Regions from separate parts of the Streptomyces erythrochromogenes genome, predicted to be linked through region 3. Evidence: riboswitches for the same ligand, from Rfam matches in the RefSeq annotation. Region 3 holds a riboswitch; each other region holds the start of a gene.

Region 1 (3,060 bases), 5.0 Mb from region 3:
CAGGTCGGCGCGGTTGGCGGCGAGTTCGGCCGCGATGGCGTCCGTGCCGCGGGCGAGGCCGCGGGCGAGCGTGGCGATCTCGGCGGTCTTCTGGCGGGCGAAGGCGAGCCAGCGCCTGACCTGCGGGTCGATGTCCCGCTCGACGGAGGCGTCCAGCGGCACGTGGAGCAGCGAGCAGGAGGCGGCCACGTCGACGCTGCCGGCCAGGCCGAGGAGGGTGCCGAGCGTGGCGAGGGACTTCTCGAAGTCGTTGATCCAGATGTTGCGGCCGTTGACGACGCCGGCGACCAGGCGCTTGCCGGGCAGGCCGCCGACGGCGGCGAGGTCGTCGAGGTTCGCGGCGGCCGCGCCGGTGAAGTCCAGGGCGAGCCCGTCCACGGGGGCCTTGGCCAGCACGGCCAGGGCCTCGCCGAGCCGGTCGAAGTAGGAGGCCACGAGCAGCTTCGGCCGGTCGGCCGCGGCGCCGAGCTCGCGGTACGCGCGGGCGACGGCGTTCAGCTCGGCCGGGGTGCGGTCCTGCACCAGGGCGGGCTCGTCCAGCTGCACCCACTCCGCCCCGGCCGCGCGCAGGTCGGCGAGGACCCGTGCGTACACGGGGAGCAGGCGGTCGAGGAGGGCGAGGGGGTCGAAGCCGGCCGCCACTCCGGGGGCGGGCTTGGCCAGCAGCAGGTACGTCACCGGCCCGACCAGCACCGGGCGGGCGGTGTGGCCGAGCGCGCGGGCCTCCTCGAACTGCGCGACCTGCCGGGAGGAGTCGGCGGTGAAGACGGTGTCCGGGCCGAGTTCCGGCACCAGGTAGTGGTAGTTGGTGTCGAACCACTTGGTCATTTCGAGCGGTGCCACCTCCTGGGTGCCGCGCGCCATGGCGAAGTAGCCGTCCAGGGCGTCCGCTTCGACGGCGGCGCGGTGGCGTGCGGGGACGGCGCCGACCATGACGCTGGTGTCCAGCACGTGGTCGTAGTACGAGAAGTCGCCGGTGGGTACCTCGGTGATGCCGGCGTCGGCCAGCTGCCCCCAGTTGGCCCGGCGCAGGTCGCGGGCCGTCTCCCGGAGGGCGTCGGCGCCGACCCGGCCCTTCCAGTAGCCCTCGACGGCCTTCTTCAGTTCCCGGTTCTGCCCCTGCCGGGGGTAGCCGTACACGGTGGCCGCACCGGCCCGTACGGCGGTGGCGGGAGTCTTGCTGGTCACGGAACTCTCCTTCGCGAGCTGTCTCCTGTGGACCCGGTGAGGGTCGGGAGCGCGAAGGGATGACGTATCGGACGGACCTCGACCGGTTACGGGAGTGCGTACCTGTGCGTACGCGCCCGCGGTCGCCCGCCTGATGTGTCGCCGACCCGCCCACGAGGTCACCGGGGTTTCCGCGCACGACGGGTCGCACACGGGCAACGGGCAGGTCTTCGGACTCGCGGGCACGCCTGCCGGTCTCCCGGCGGGCACCTACTGGCCGTCGCTTCCCAGGACCGTTGTCCGGTCCCAGTGCGTATGACGGCGGTCGTTCCCGCTCACCGCTGCGGGGCAGTCCCGGATTCCCACCGGGTTCCCTCTTACGACGCATCCCGCCTGGCGGACGGGGCGAACCAGCTGCCCGGCCAGAGTAGATGCCCTTCTCCGGCAACGGGTGGAGTTGTCCAACATCCGGATGGTGGCGTGAGACGCACGGGGCCGAGGGGGGACCGCCGAGGCAGGAGCCAGAACCAGCCGTGGCGTGATTTGGATCACTGGGTCGTGATTTGTGTCCCCCATGTCCGTTTCCGGGAACGAACTGCCTGGTCAGAGCGCTACGTTGCTCCCCTCGTACCTTGATCATCAGGTACTCGCAGAAAGACCGAGGAAGTATGGCTACTCGTTTCTCCGCGGCAAGACGCCGTGGGAGAGGGCCCTGGGGGACCACCCACTGGATAGCGGGCGGAGCGGCACTCATCGTGACCGCCACCCTGCTCCAGAGCTCGCACCCGGCCGACGCGGCCCCGGCAGCCGGGGCCAAGCCCGGCACGGTGACCGAAGAACTCAACCTCGCGCGGGCCCGCGTGGCCGCGCGCACGTCCGGCCACCGCGTGGAAGCCGTCTCGGAGCGGTCCGAGACGTCCACCACGTGGGTGAACCCGAACGGCACCCTGACGACCGAAGTGGCCGCCGGGCCGGTCCGGTTCTACGACCAGCAGGCACGCGGCTGGCGCGCCGTCGACGTGACCCTGGGCCACGGCCCCGGCGGGACCGTGGTGTCGAAGGCCCACCCGCAAGGCCTGAAGCTGGCACCGGGCAGCATCCCGCGCATGGCCAAGGCCGCGCCCAAGGCCGCCCCGGCCATCGACTACATCAGCACCGACCTCGTCACCCTGGGCGAGGGCGAGCAGCAGATCACCCTCAAGTGGAAGGGCGCCCTGCCGTCCCCGAAGCTGGAGGGGGCCCGCGCCGAGTACACCAACGCCGTCCCCGGCGGTGACGTCGTCATCGAGGCCACCCGAGGCGGCTTCGAGCAGTTCGTCGAGCTGAAGCAGCGTCCGGCCGGCGAGAACTACTCGTACACCCTGCCCCTGGTGGCCAAGGGCCTGAAGGTGGAACAGCAGGCCGACGGCAGCGTGCAGTTCACCGACCGCAAGAGCCGGCGCACCGCGGTCATGCCGGCGCCGGTCATGTGGGACTCCACGGTCGACCCGGTCTCGGGCGAGCACACCCGCAGGGTGCCCGTGGCAATGAAGGTCGTCCAGGGCAGGGGCACGGTCGACCTCGTCGTCACGCCGGACGCGAAGTTCCTCGCGGACCCGGCCACCAGGTACCCCGTGACCGTGGACCCCTCCACCTCCTCGCTGGGCAACGTCTTCGACACCTACGTCCAGCAGGGCGAGACCGTCGACTGGTCGAACGACACCGAGCTCGACCTCGGCAACCCCGGGACGAAGAACGCCAACGGCACCTTCCGCACCGCGCGTTCGTTCATCACGTGGAACACCGCGCCGATCGCGGACGCGCTGGTCTCCGACGCCAAGCTGTCGCTGTGGAACTTCCACTCGGGCAACACCGACTGCGTCGCGCAGCCGTGGGAGGTCTGGGACTCGGGCA
Region 2 (3,060 bases), 1.1 Mb from region 3:
CCGTGCGGTACAGCTCGCGGACCTCGGCCGGGATCCAGCCGAAGCCCTGGACCGAGCCGGAGGAGTCGCGCAGCGCCTCACGGGTCTGGGCGTCCCACACGCCGAGCTGCTTGAGCTCCTCCACCAGGTAGCCGTTCACCTGGAGGAACTCGCCCGACAGGGTCTCGCGCTTGAACAGGTTGGAGACCTGCGGCTCGATGCACTCGTACACGCCGGCGATCGAGGCGATGGTCGCCGTCGGGGCGATGGCGAGGAGCAGGGAGTTGCGCATGCCGGTCTCGGCGACGCGGGCGCGCAGCGCGTCCCAGCGCTCCGGCCAGTTCAGCTCGACGTCGTAGTGGTCCGGGTGCAGGACGCCGCGCGCGGTGCGGGTCTGCTCCCAGGCCGGCAGCGGGCCGCTGCGCTCGGCCAGGTCGCAGGAGGCCTCGTACGCGGCCAGCATGATGCGCTCGGAGAGCTTGGTCGACAGGGCCTTCGCCTCGGGGGAGTCGAAGGGCAGCTTCAGCTTGAAGAAGACGTCCTGGAGGCCCATCGCGCCCAGGCCGACCGGGCGCCAGCGGGCGTTGGAGCGGCCGGCCTGCTCGGTCGGGTAGAAGTTGATGTCCACGACGCGGTCGAGGAAGGTGACGGCGGTGCGGACGGTCTCGTCGATCCGCTCCCAGTCGATCTCGCCGTCCACGACGAAGGCGCCGAGGTTGACCGAGCCGAGGTTGCAGACGGCCGTCTCGCCGTCGTTGGTGACCTCGATGATCTCGGTGCACAGGTTCGAGGAGTGGACGACGGTGCCCGGCTCGGCGGTCTGGTTCGCCGTGCGGTTGGAGGCGTCCTTGAAGGTCATCCAGCCCTGGCCGGTCTGCGCGAGGGTGCGCATCATCCGGCCGTACAGGTCGCGGGCCGGCATGGTCTTGCGGGCCAGTCCGTCGGCCTCGGCCTTGCGGTAGGCGGCGTCGAACTCGTCGCCCCACAGGTCGACCAGCTCGGGCACGTCGGCCGGGGAGAACAGCGACCACTCGGCGTCGGCGTTCACGCGGCGCATGAACTCGTCCGGCACCCAGTGGGCGAGGTTCAGGTTGTGGGTGCGGCGCTGGTCCTCACCGGTGTTGTCGCGGAGCTCCAGGAACTCCTCGATGTCCGCGTGCCAGGTCTCCAGGTAGACCGCGGCGGCGCCCTTGCGGCGGCCGCCCTGGTTCACGGCGGCGACGGAGGCGTCGAGCGTCTTCAGGAACGGCACGATGCCGTTGGAGTGGCCGTTGGTGCCGCGGATCAGCGAACCGCGGGCGCGGATGCGGGAGTACGACAGGCCGATGCCGCCCGCGTGCTTCGACAGGCGCGCGACCTGGTGGTAGCGGTCGTAGATCGAGTCGAGCTCGTCCAGCGGGGAGTCCAGCAGGTAGCAGGAGGACATCTGCGGGTGCCGGGTGCCGGAGTTGAAGAGCGTGGGGGAGGAGGGCAGGTAGTCGAGGCGGCTCATCAGCCGGTACAGCGAGGCCACCTCCTCGACGGCCTGGACGCTCTCGTCCGCGGCGAGGCCGCAGGCCACGCGCAGCATGAAGAACTGCGGGGTCTCGATGACCTGACGGGTGATCGGGTGGCGCAGCAGGTAGCGGCTGTGCAGGGTGCGCAGGCCGAAGAAGCCGAAGCGGTCGTCGGCGCCCTCGGCGAGGGTGTGCTCGACCAGCGCGTCCAGGCGGCTCGCGTGCGTGCGCACGAACTCGGCGGTGCGGTCGGCGATGAGGCCCTCGCGGTGGCCGACCTCGACGGAGGCGGAGAACGAGGTGGAGCCCTGGCTCGCGGCCTCGTCGCGCACGGCCAGCGTCAGCAGGCGGGCGGCGAGCTTCGAGTACGCGGGGTCCTCGGAGATGAGCCCGGCGGCGGACTCGGTGGCCAGCCCGCGCAGTTCGGCCTCGTCGGCGGCGGAGCTGCGGCCGCGGAGCGCGGCGGCAGCGACGCGGCCGGGGTCGGTGTCGGGGAGGTCCGCCGTAAGTTCGGTGAGGGTACGCAGCAGCGTGGCCCCCGGGCCCTCGGTGTTGTCGCCAGAAACGGACTCGGCGCGCGGTGCGGAAGGCGCGATGGTCACGGCGGGAGCTCTCCCTCGCTCGGCCCGGTCATCGGCGGCGGGCGCGGGCGCATGCGGGCGTGGCAGGAGGGCACACCGCACGGCGTCCACCGGCCCAACCGCGAGGCCCGGACGTGTCGGCACCCGGGTCGGTCGATCCGGGCGCGCTGTCGGCAGGTCATCGGACTTGGTGTCCGGATGCCGGACACTTCATACCGTTGCGGGACAGTTCCGGATTCACACCGGATTCCCCTGCGGCGACAGCAGGCATGAGCATACATGTGGGGGGGCGCCGATGCGCGACCCCCCACATGTTGTGTCGGCGTGGCTACAGCTTGAGTCGATACGTGAGCAGTGTCAGGCCCTCGATGGGCGCCCAGTCCCGCTCCGGAGTGCGTACGAAGCCCAGGCGCGCGTAGATCCGGTGGGCCCCGGCCATGCTCCGCTGGGTGGAGAGGACGACGCCCGTGACGCCCTCGACGGCCCGCGCACGCTCGATGCACGCCCGCACCAGGGCCTCGCCGGCGCCCTGGCCGCGGGCCGCGTGGGCCACCGCCAGCATCCGGAACTCGGCCTCGTCCGGGCCGGCGATGTCGGCGAGCGGGCTGCCGGGTGCGGCGAAGGTCACCCCGCCGAGCACCTGCCCGTCGCGCTCGGCGACGAGCACCTCGGCCAGTGCGGCCCGCCCGGCCACGTCGCGGAGCACGTTGAGGTAGGCGTTGTCCTCGTTGAAGTCCAGGTGCCCGTCGGCGAGGTAGGCCTGCGCCGTGATCTCGCCCAGCGTCTCGTAGTCGGCGGGCACCGCCGTTCTGATCACCATGTCCATGCGGTCGAGTGTGCAGGACGGGTGTCGGGGCCCGGCGCCGTCGTCGGGGGCAGCACCGCCCCGACCCCGTCGGCCGCACCCTTCAGACCGAGCCCCTCGAGGACGGGGTGCGCTGAGGACGCCGAAGGGCCCCGCCGCGTCGTGCGGCGGGGCCCTTCGCATGTGTCAGCAGCAGCGG
Region 3 (3,060 bases):
CCGGCAGCCACTCCAGGTTGCCGTGCTTGCCCAGGTGGATCATCGCGTCGGCGCCGAAGCCGCCGTCCTCCGCACGCGCCTGGATCCAGCGGTACGCGGCCAGGTAGTGGTGCGAGGGCGGCAGATCGGGGTCGTGGTAGATCGCGATCGGGTTCTCGCCGAAGCCGCGCGGCGGCTGGATGAGGATCAGGAGGTTCCCGCGGCGCAGGGCGGCCAGGACGATGTCGCCCTCGGGGTTCGCCGAGCGGTCCACGAACATGCTGCCCGGGGCCTCGCCCCAGTGCTCCTCCACGCTGCCCCGCAGCTCGGCGGGGAGCTCGGCGAACCAGCGCTTGTAGTCGGCGGCGGGGATGCGGACCGGGTTGCGGGCCAGCTGCTCTTCGGTCAGCCAGTCCTGGTCGTGGCCGCCGGCCTCGATCAGGGCGCGGATCAGCTCGTCGCCGTCGCCCGAGACCAGGCCGGGGATCTCGGGGACCGGGCCGAAGTCGTAGCCCTCGGCGATGAGGGTGCGCAGCAGCTCCACCGCGCTGGCCGGGGTGTCCAGGCCGACCGCGTTGCCGATGCGGGAGTGCTTGGTCGGGTACGCGGAGAGGACGAGGGCGATCTTCTTGTCGCGGCGCTCGATGTGGCGCAGCCGGGCGTGGCGCACGGCGATGCCGGCGACCCGGGCGGCCCGCTCGGGGTCGGCCACGTAGGCGGGCAGGCCGTCCTCGTCGAGCTCCTTGAAGGAGAACGGGACGGTGATCAGCCGGCCGTCGAACTCGGGCACGGCGACCTGCGTCGCGGCGTCCAGCGGGGAGAGGCCCTCGTCGTTCTCCTCCCAGGCGGCGCGGGAGCCCGTCAGGCACAGGGCCTGGAGGATCGGCACGCCGAGGCCGGCGAGCGCGCCCGCGTCCCAGGACTCGTCGTCGCCGCCCGCCGAGGCGGTGGCGGGCTTGGTGCCGCCCGCCGCGAGGACGGTGGTGACGACCGCGTCCGCGGAACCCAGGGCCGCGACGAGCTCCGGCTCCGGGCTGCGCAGGGAGGAGACGAAGAGGGGGACCGGCCGGGCGCCGTGGGCCTCGATGGCCTCGCAGAGCGTGTGCACGAAGCCGGTGTTGCCGCTCATCTGGTGGGCGCGGTAGTAGAGCACGGCGACCTCGGGGCCGTCCGTGCGCTGCGCGGTGCGCTCCAGGGGGCCCCAGGTGGGGGCGGCGGCGGGCGGCTCGAAGCCGTGGCCGGTGAGCAGGACGGTGTCGGAGAGGAACCGGGCCAGCTGTTCGAGGTTGGCCGGGCCGCCGTGCGCGAGGTAGGCGTGCGCCTCGGCCGCGATGCCGATCGGAACCGTGGAGGCCTCCATCAGCTGGGCGTCCGGAGCCTGTTCGCCGGTCAGGACCACGACCGGGCGGGTCTGGCCGGGGGCCAGCAGCAGGTCCAGGCCGTCCTGCCAGGCCCGCAGGCCGCCGAGGAGGCGTACGACGACCAGGTCGGCCCCGTCGAGGAGGCCGGGGAGGTCGTCGAGGGGAAGGCGGGAGGGGTTCGCGAACCGGTACGGGACGGGGGCGTCCGCCGTGTTCGCTGCGCGAGCGCTGAGCAGATCGGTGTCGGACGTCGACAGCAGCAGGATCATGCGGCGGCAGGCCTTCCTCGGGGTTTCCGCGCCCCGGGCAGTGAGGACAGCGGGAGTTCCTGACTCACCCGGCCCCATGGCTCGGCCGGGTTCACAGTGGCGGGACCGCGCCGGATTCGCACCGGGCTTCCTCCCATGTCGCCGTCCTCGGCGACGGCGGACCGTGTGGGCCGCCGGAAGGTCATCTTAGGGGCGGGTGGTCCGTGCCGGGGTGGGCGGGGCCGTGGTCGTGTGCGGTGCCCCTGCGGGGGGCTCGGCCGTGGCTTGGTCGGTGGGGCGGGCTGGTTGTGTCGGGTGTGGTGCTGCTGCGGGGGGCTCGGCCGTGGCTTGGTCGGTGGGGCGGGCTGGTTGTGTCGGGTGCGGATCCGTTGCAGGGGCTCTGCCCCCGGACCCCCGCGCCCCAAACTCCCCCGGCCACCGCTGGGTGGTACCCCCTGGCAGGGCTGGGATTTCCGGCGGTGCCCGGAGCGCGCCGGGTGACGGAGAGTGGCGGCGGACACAGTTCCGGTGAGGGGAAACGTGGGTATGCTCGCCGCCATGCCCCAGCCCCCTTCCGCCGTATCGCGGGACGAACCCGTCATACGGGACCGCGATGACGCCTGCCCCGGCGCGCTCCGGCTCCACGCGGCGGACGACGGGCACCTCGCACGCGTCCGGATCCCCGGCGGGGCGCTGACCGCGCACCAGGCCTCGCTCCTCGCGTCGGCCGCCGACCGGTTCGGCGACGGGCACCTGGAGCTCACCTCCCGCGGCAACGTGCAGCTGCGCGGCCTCGCCGACGGCTGCGGCGCCGGACTCGCCGCGCTGCTGGACGCGGCCGGGCTGCTGCCCGCGCCAGGCCACGAACGCGTACGCAACATCGTGGCCACCCCGACCTCGCAGGACGTACTGCCCTGGGTCCGCGAGCTGGACCGGCTGCTGTGCGCGAACGCCCGCGTCACCGCCCTGTCCGGCCGCTTCCTGTTCGCCCTCGACGACGGGCGCGGGGACGTGGCCGCCCTGGAACCCGACGTCACCGTCCTCGGGAGGCCCGGCGGCCGGGCGCTGGTACGCCTCGGTGCGGCCGCCGGGGCCGTGGCCGTCGCCGCACAGGACGCCCCGCGTGCCGCGCTGCTCGCCGCCGAGTACTTCCTCGATGCCGCGGACGCGGCCGGTACCCGCGCCTGGCGCCTGGCCGAACTGCCCGCCGGACACGCCCTGGACGACGCGGAGTTCACCGCCCGCCTGACCGCCGCCGGCATCGACGCGGCCCGCACCCCCGAAGTGGCCTGGCCGTACACCGCCCCGCCCCGGCCGTGGGGCCGGGGGCCGGGCCCGCGCGGCGACCTGTGCGTCCTGCCCCCGCTGGGCCGGATGACCACCGGCCAGTGGCGGGTCCTGGCCGAGGTCGCCGGTCACGGCGACGGGCTGCGGATCACCCCCTGGCGCACCGTCGTCCTCCCCGACGCCCC
Region 4 (3,060 bases), 1.3 Mb from region 3:
CAGGCGACGAGTACGCCGATGACGAGGGAGGTCAGGACGAACACGGCGGCGCGGAAGCGTCCGGTGTCCAGCCCCAGGGTGTGCGCGCCCTCCTCCCCGGCGAGGAGCAGGTCGAGCGGCCGGGCGAGGGTCAGGAGCAGGGCGCCGCCGACGAGCAGCGCAACGGTGGGCAGGGCCAGTTCGTCCCAGCGCGCCCCGCCGAGACCGCCGAGGGTCCAGAACAGCACGGAGCGGATCTGGTCGGGGTGGGCGGCGAGGACGAGGACGAGGCTGGTGAAGGCGGACAGGATGTACTGGACGGCGACGCCGGCCAGGATCAGCCGGCCGGTGGTCATGGTGCCGCCGCGCCGGGCCATCGCGTAGACGGCGACGAGCGCGGCCATGGACCCCACGAAGGCGGCCAGCGGCACGCCCATGCCGAATCCGGCCGCGGCCGCGCCGAAGACGATCACGAGGACGGCTCCGGCGGAGGCCCCGGAGGAGGCCCCGAGGAGGAACGGATCGGCGAGCTGGTTGCGCACGAGGGCCTGGAGTACGGTGCCCGCGACGGCGAGCCCGGCTCCGACGACGGCGCCGAGGAGGATCCGCGGCATCCGCACGTCCCACACGATGGAGGCGAAGGCGCCGGTGGGCCGGTTCCCCGACAGGCCGCCGACGACGATTCCGAGGACGCGGTCGGGGGCGATCCGTACGGGCCCCAGCGCCAGGCCCGCGATCGCCGAGACGGCGAGCGCGGCGGCGAGGACGGCGAGGACCGCTCCGGTGCGGAGCCTCACGCGGGGTTCGGGTGGAGCTGGCTCCCCAGCGATTCCACCGCGTCCGCCACGCGGACGCCGAGGACGGCGGAGGAGAGCGGCAGCACGACGAACCGCCGGTTCTTGACGGCGGGCACCTCGGCGAGCGCCGGGTCGTTCAACAGGCGCTGCTTCTTGGCCTCGACGGTGGTGCCGCCGTAGTCGTAGATGAGGACGACCTCGGGCTTGCGCTCGATGACCTTCTCCCAGGCGACGTCGCCGAAGGTGTCCTTGAGGTCGGCGAAGACGTTGGTGCCGCCGGCGAGGGAGATGATCTCGTTGCCCACGCCGTTGCCTCCGGAGGTGGAGGCGGTGGCCTCGCCGGAGTCGTAGGCGAAGACGGTCGGCCGGGGCCGGTCCTTGACGCGGGCGGTCACGGCGTCGATGCGGCGCTGCTCGTCCTCGATGAGCTTCGCGCCGCGGTCGGGTACGCCGAAGGTCCGCGCGACCTCGGTGATCTCGGTCTTGAGCTGGTCGAGGCCGACCTTCCCCTCGGTGCAGTACTCCACGTTGAGGCGGGAGTTGATGCCGGACTTGGCGAGGCCCTCGCGGTCGCGGCCCTGCGCCTTGTCGAAGGCGCTGGCGTATCCGCCGTAGACGAAGTCAGGGTCGGCGCCGAGCAGGATCTCCTTGGAGGGGTACTCCTCGGCCAGCACCTTGATCTTGTCGTAGGCGGGCTTGTAGGCGGGCAGCACGGCGTCGTCGAGGTAGGCGGTGCCGGCGATCCGGTCGCCCAGGCCGAGGGCGAGCATGAGCTCGGTGGCGTGCTGGTTCATGGTGACCGCTCGCCGGGGCGGGGCCTGATAGGTGTTGCTCACACCGCAGTTGGTGAGGGCGTACGGGAAGCCGGGCGCGGCGGCGGCGTCGCCCGCGGCCCCGTCCTGCCCTGCGCCGGTTGAACCGGCGCAGGCGGTCAGGGATATCAGGAGCGCGACGGGGGTGAACGCGCGCAGGGCGGCGCGGGAACGCGACATGGCGGGGCCTCTCCGGGGGATCCGCGTCCCCTGGTCGACGTGAAGGAGCAGAGGCGGTGCGTCAGTGTCTGACTCCCGGTGTCCCGTGCGGGGACGTCCGGTCACAGTGGCGGGACCGCACCGGAATCGCACCGGTTTCCTGTCCTGCACCGCCTGGTTGTGCGCCCCAGTCTGCCAGAACGCGCACGTGGGGTGGGGCGGGGGCCCGTCCGTCATGGGCGGGGGGCGGGCTCCGGGGTGGTGATCAGGTCCATCCCGGGGTACCGGGCGGCGGCGAAGCCGGCGGCGCGGTACACGGATGCGCCCGCTGAGCTGGCGTGCAACTGGACGAAGTGGACGCCGAGTCCGTTCAGCCAGTCCACCAGCCCGGTGACGATCCGTCCGGCGTGGCCCTGCCCGCGGGCCGCCGCCTCCGTGACCATGCCGTCGATGTACCCGCGCCGTCCGTCGGGCCAGCGGGGGCCGGGCAGGTGGTACGTCACCCAGGCCATGCCGGCGGCCCGCAGGGGCTCGCCCGGCCCGCCGCCGACGACCAGGCAGGTGCAGTCGGGCCGGCTGTCCGAGACCCGGTCGGCGAACCAGCCGCGGGCGATGTCCCGCCAGGGCGCGTCGGCCGGGCCGGGATCGACGCCGAGCGCGTCGAGCGCCGCCGCGCGGAGCCGGATCAGTTCGGGTATGTCGGCGCGGGTCGCCGTACGGGGCTGCATGCTTCACGTCCTCCTGGAGGGATTCCCAACTGGCTGCATCCAGCACGGACTTTAAGTCCGACTAACGGAGAATCGCAAGATTTACCATTGCCGCATGGACATCCCAACTCCGGCGGCGGGCGAGGAGCTCTCCACCTCGCTCGCGCTCGTGAACACGCGCTTCCGGCTGCCCGGAGGGCCCTACGAAGGACTCGCACACCCGTCCGCCGCGCGGGCCTGGCTGACGGGCCACGGGCTCGCGCCCGCGGGGCCGACGCTCGACTCCGCGCAGACCGCCCGCCTGCGGGAGCTGCGCGAGACGCTGCGCGCACTGTTCGGAGCGCGGATCGGGGGCACGGCGGCGGACCCGGGGCAGGTCGCGGCCGTCAATGCCGTTCTGGCGGGCTGCCCTCCGCTGCGCCTGCTCGACTGGGGCGCGGGGGAGCCGGTACGCGTCCTGCGGCCGGGGCCGTCGCAGCCCCTGGAGCACGCCCTCGCGCTGCTGGCGGAGGACGGGATCGGCCTGTTGACCGGTGAGCACGCCGGGAAGCTCGCCGCCTGCGGCACGCCGGGCTGCACCCGCCTGATGCTCCGCTCCCACGCGGC

Evidence for each region. A riboswitch is a leader RNA that binds a small molecule or an ion and turns the genes downstream of it on or off. The one in region 3 is predicted to bind cobalamin.
Region 1: another riboswitch for cobalamin. It lies ahead of metE (5-methyltetrahydropteroyltriglutamate--homocysteine S-methyltransferase); the one in region 3 lies ahead of cobN (cobaltochelatase subunit CobN).
Region 2: another riboswitch for cobalamin. It lies ahead of OHA91_RS13455 (ribonucleoside-diphosphate reductase subunit alpha); the one in region 3 lies ahead of cobN (cobaltochelatase subunit CobN).
Region 4: another riboswitch for cobalamin. It lies ahead of OHA91_RS03040 (ABC transporter substrate-binding protein); the one in region 3 lies ahead of cobN (cobaltochelatase subunit CobN).

The regions. Positions count from the first base shown of each region.
Region 1 is NZ_CP108036.1:6,929,176-6,932,235, reverse strand. Features, by position in the region: gene metE (5-methyltetrahydropteroyltriglutamate--homocysteine S-methyltransferase) at 1-1,188, opposite strand, end outside; cobalamin riboswitch at 1,372-1,597, opposite strand; partial or broken gene OHA91_RS31805 (DNRLRE domain-containing protein) at 1,923-3,060, shown strand, end outside.
Region 2 is NZ_CP108036.1:3,034,862-3,037,921, reverse strand. Features, by position in the region: gene OHA91_RS13455 (ribonucleoside-diphosphate reductase subunit alpha) at 1-2,077, opposite strand, end outside; cobalamin riboswitch at 2,212-2,333, opposite strand; gene OHA91_RS13450 (GNAT family N-acetyltransferase) at 2,385-2,882, opposite strand; gene OHA91_RS13445 (CstA-like transporter-associated (seleno)protein) at 3,048-3,060, opposite strand, start outside.
Region 3 is NZ_CP108036.1:1,959,516-1,962,575, reverse strand. Features, by position in the region: gene cobN (cobaltochelatase subunit CobN) at 1-1,609, opposite strand, end outside; cobalamin riboswitch at 1,650-1,777, opposite strand; gene OHA91_RS09045 (cobalamin biosynthesis protein CobG) at 2,147-3,060, shown strand, end outside.
Region 4 is NZ_CP108036.1:636,244-639,303, forward strand. Features, by position in the region: gene OHA91_RS03035 (FecCD family ABC transporter permease) at 1-809, opposite strand, end outside; gene OHA91_RS03040 (ABC transporter substrate-binding protein) at 773-1,768, opposite strand; cobalamin riboswitch at 1,810-1,950, opposite strand; gene OHA91_RS03045 (GNAT family N-acetyltransferase) at 1,981-2,475, opposite strand; gene OHA91_RS03050 (CGNR zinc finger domain-containing protein) at 2,570-3,060, shown strand, end outside.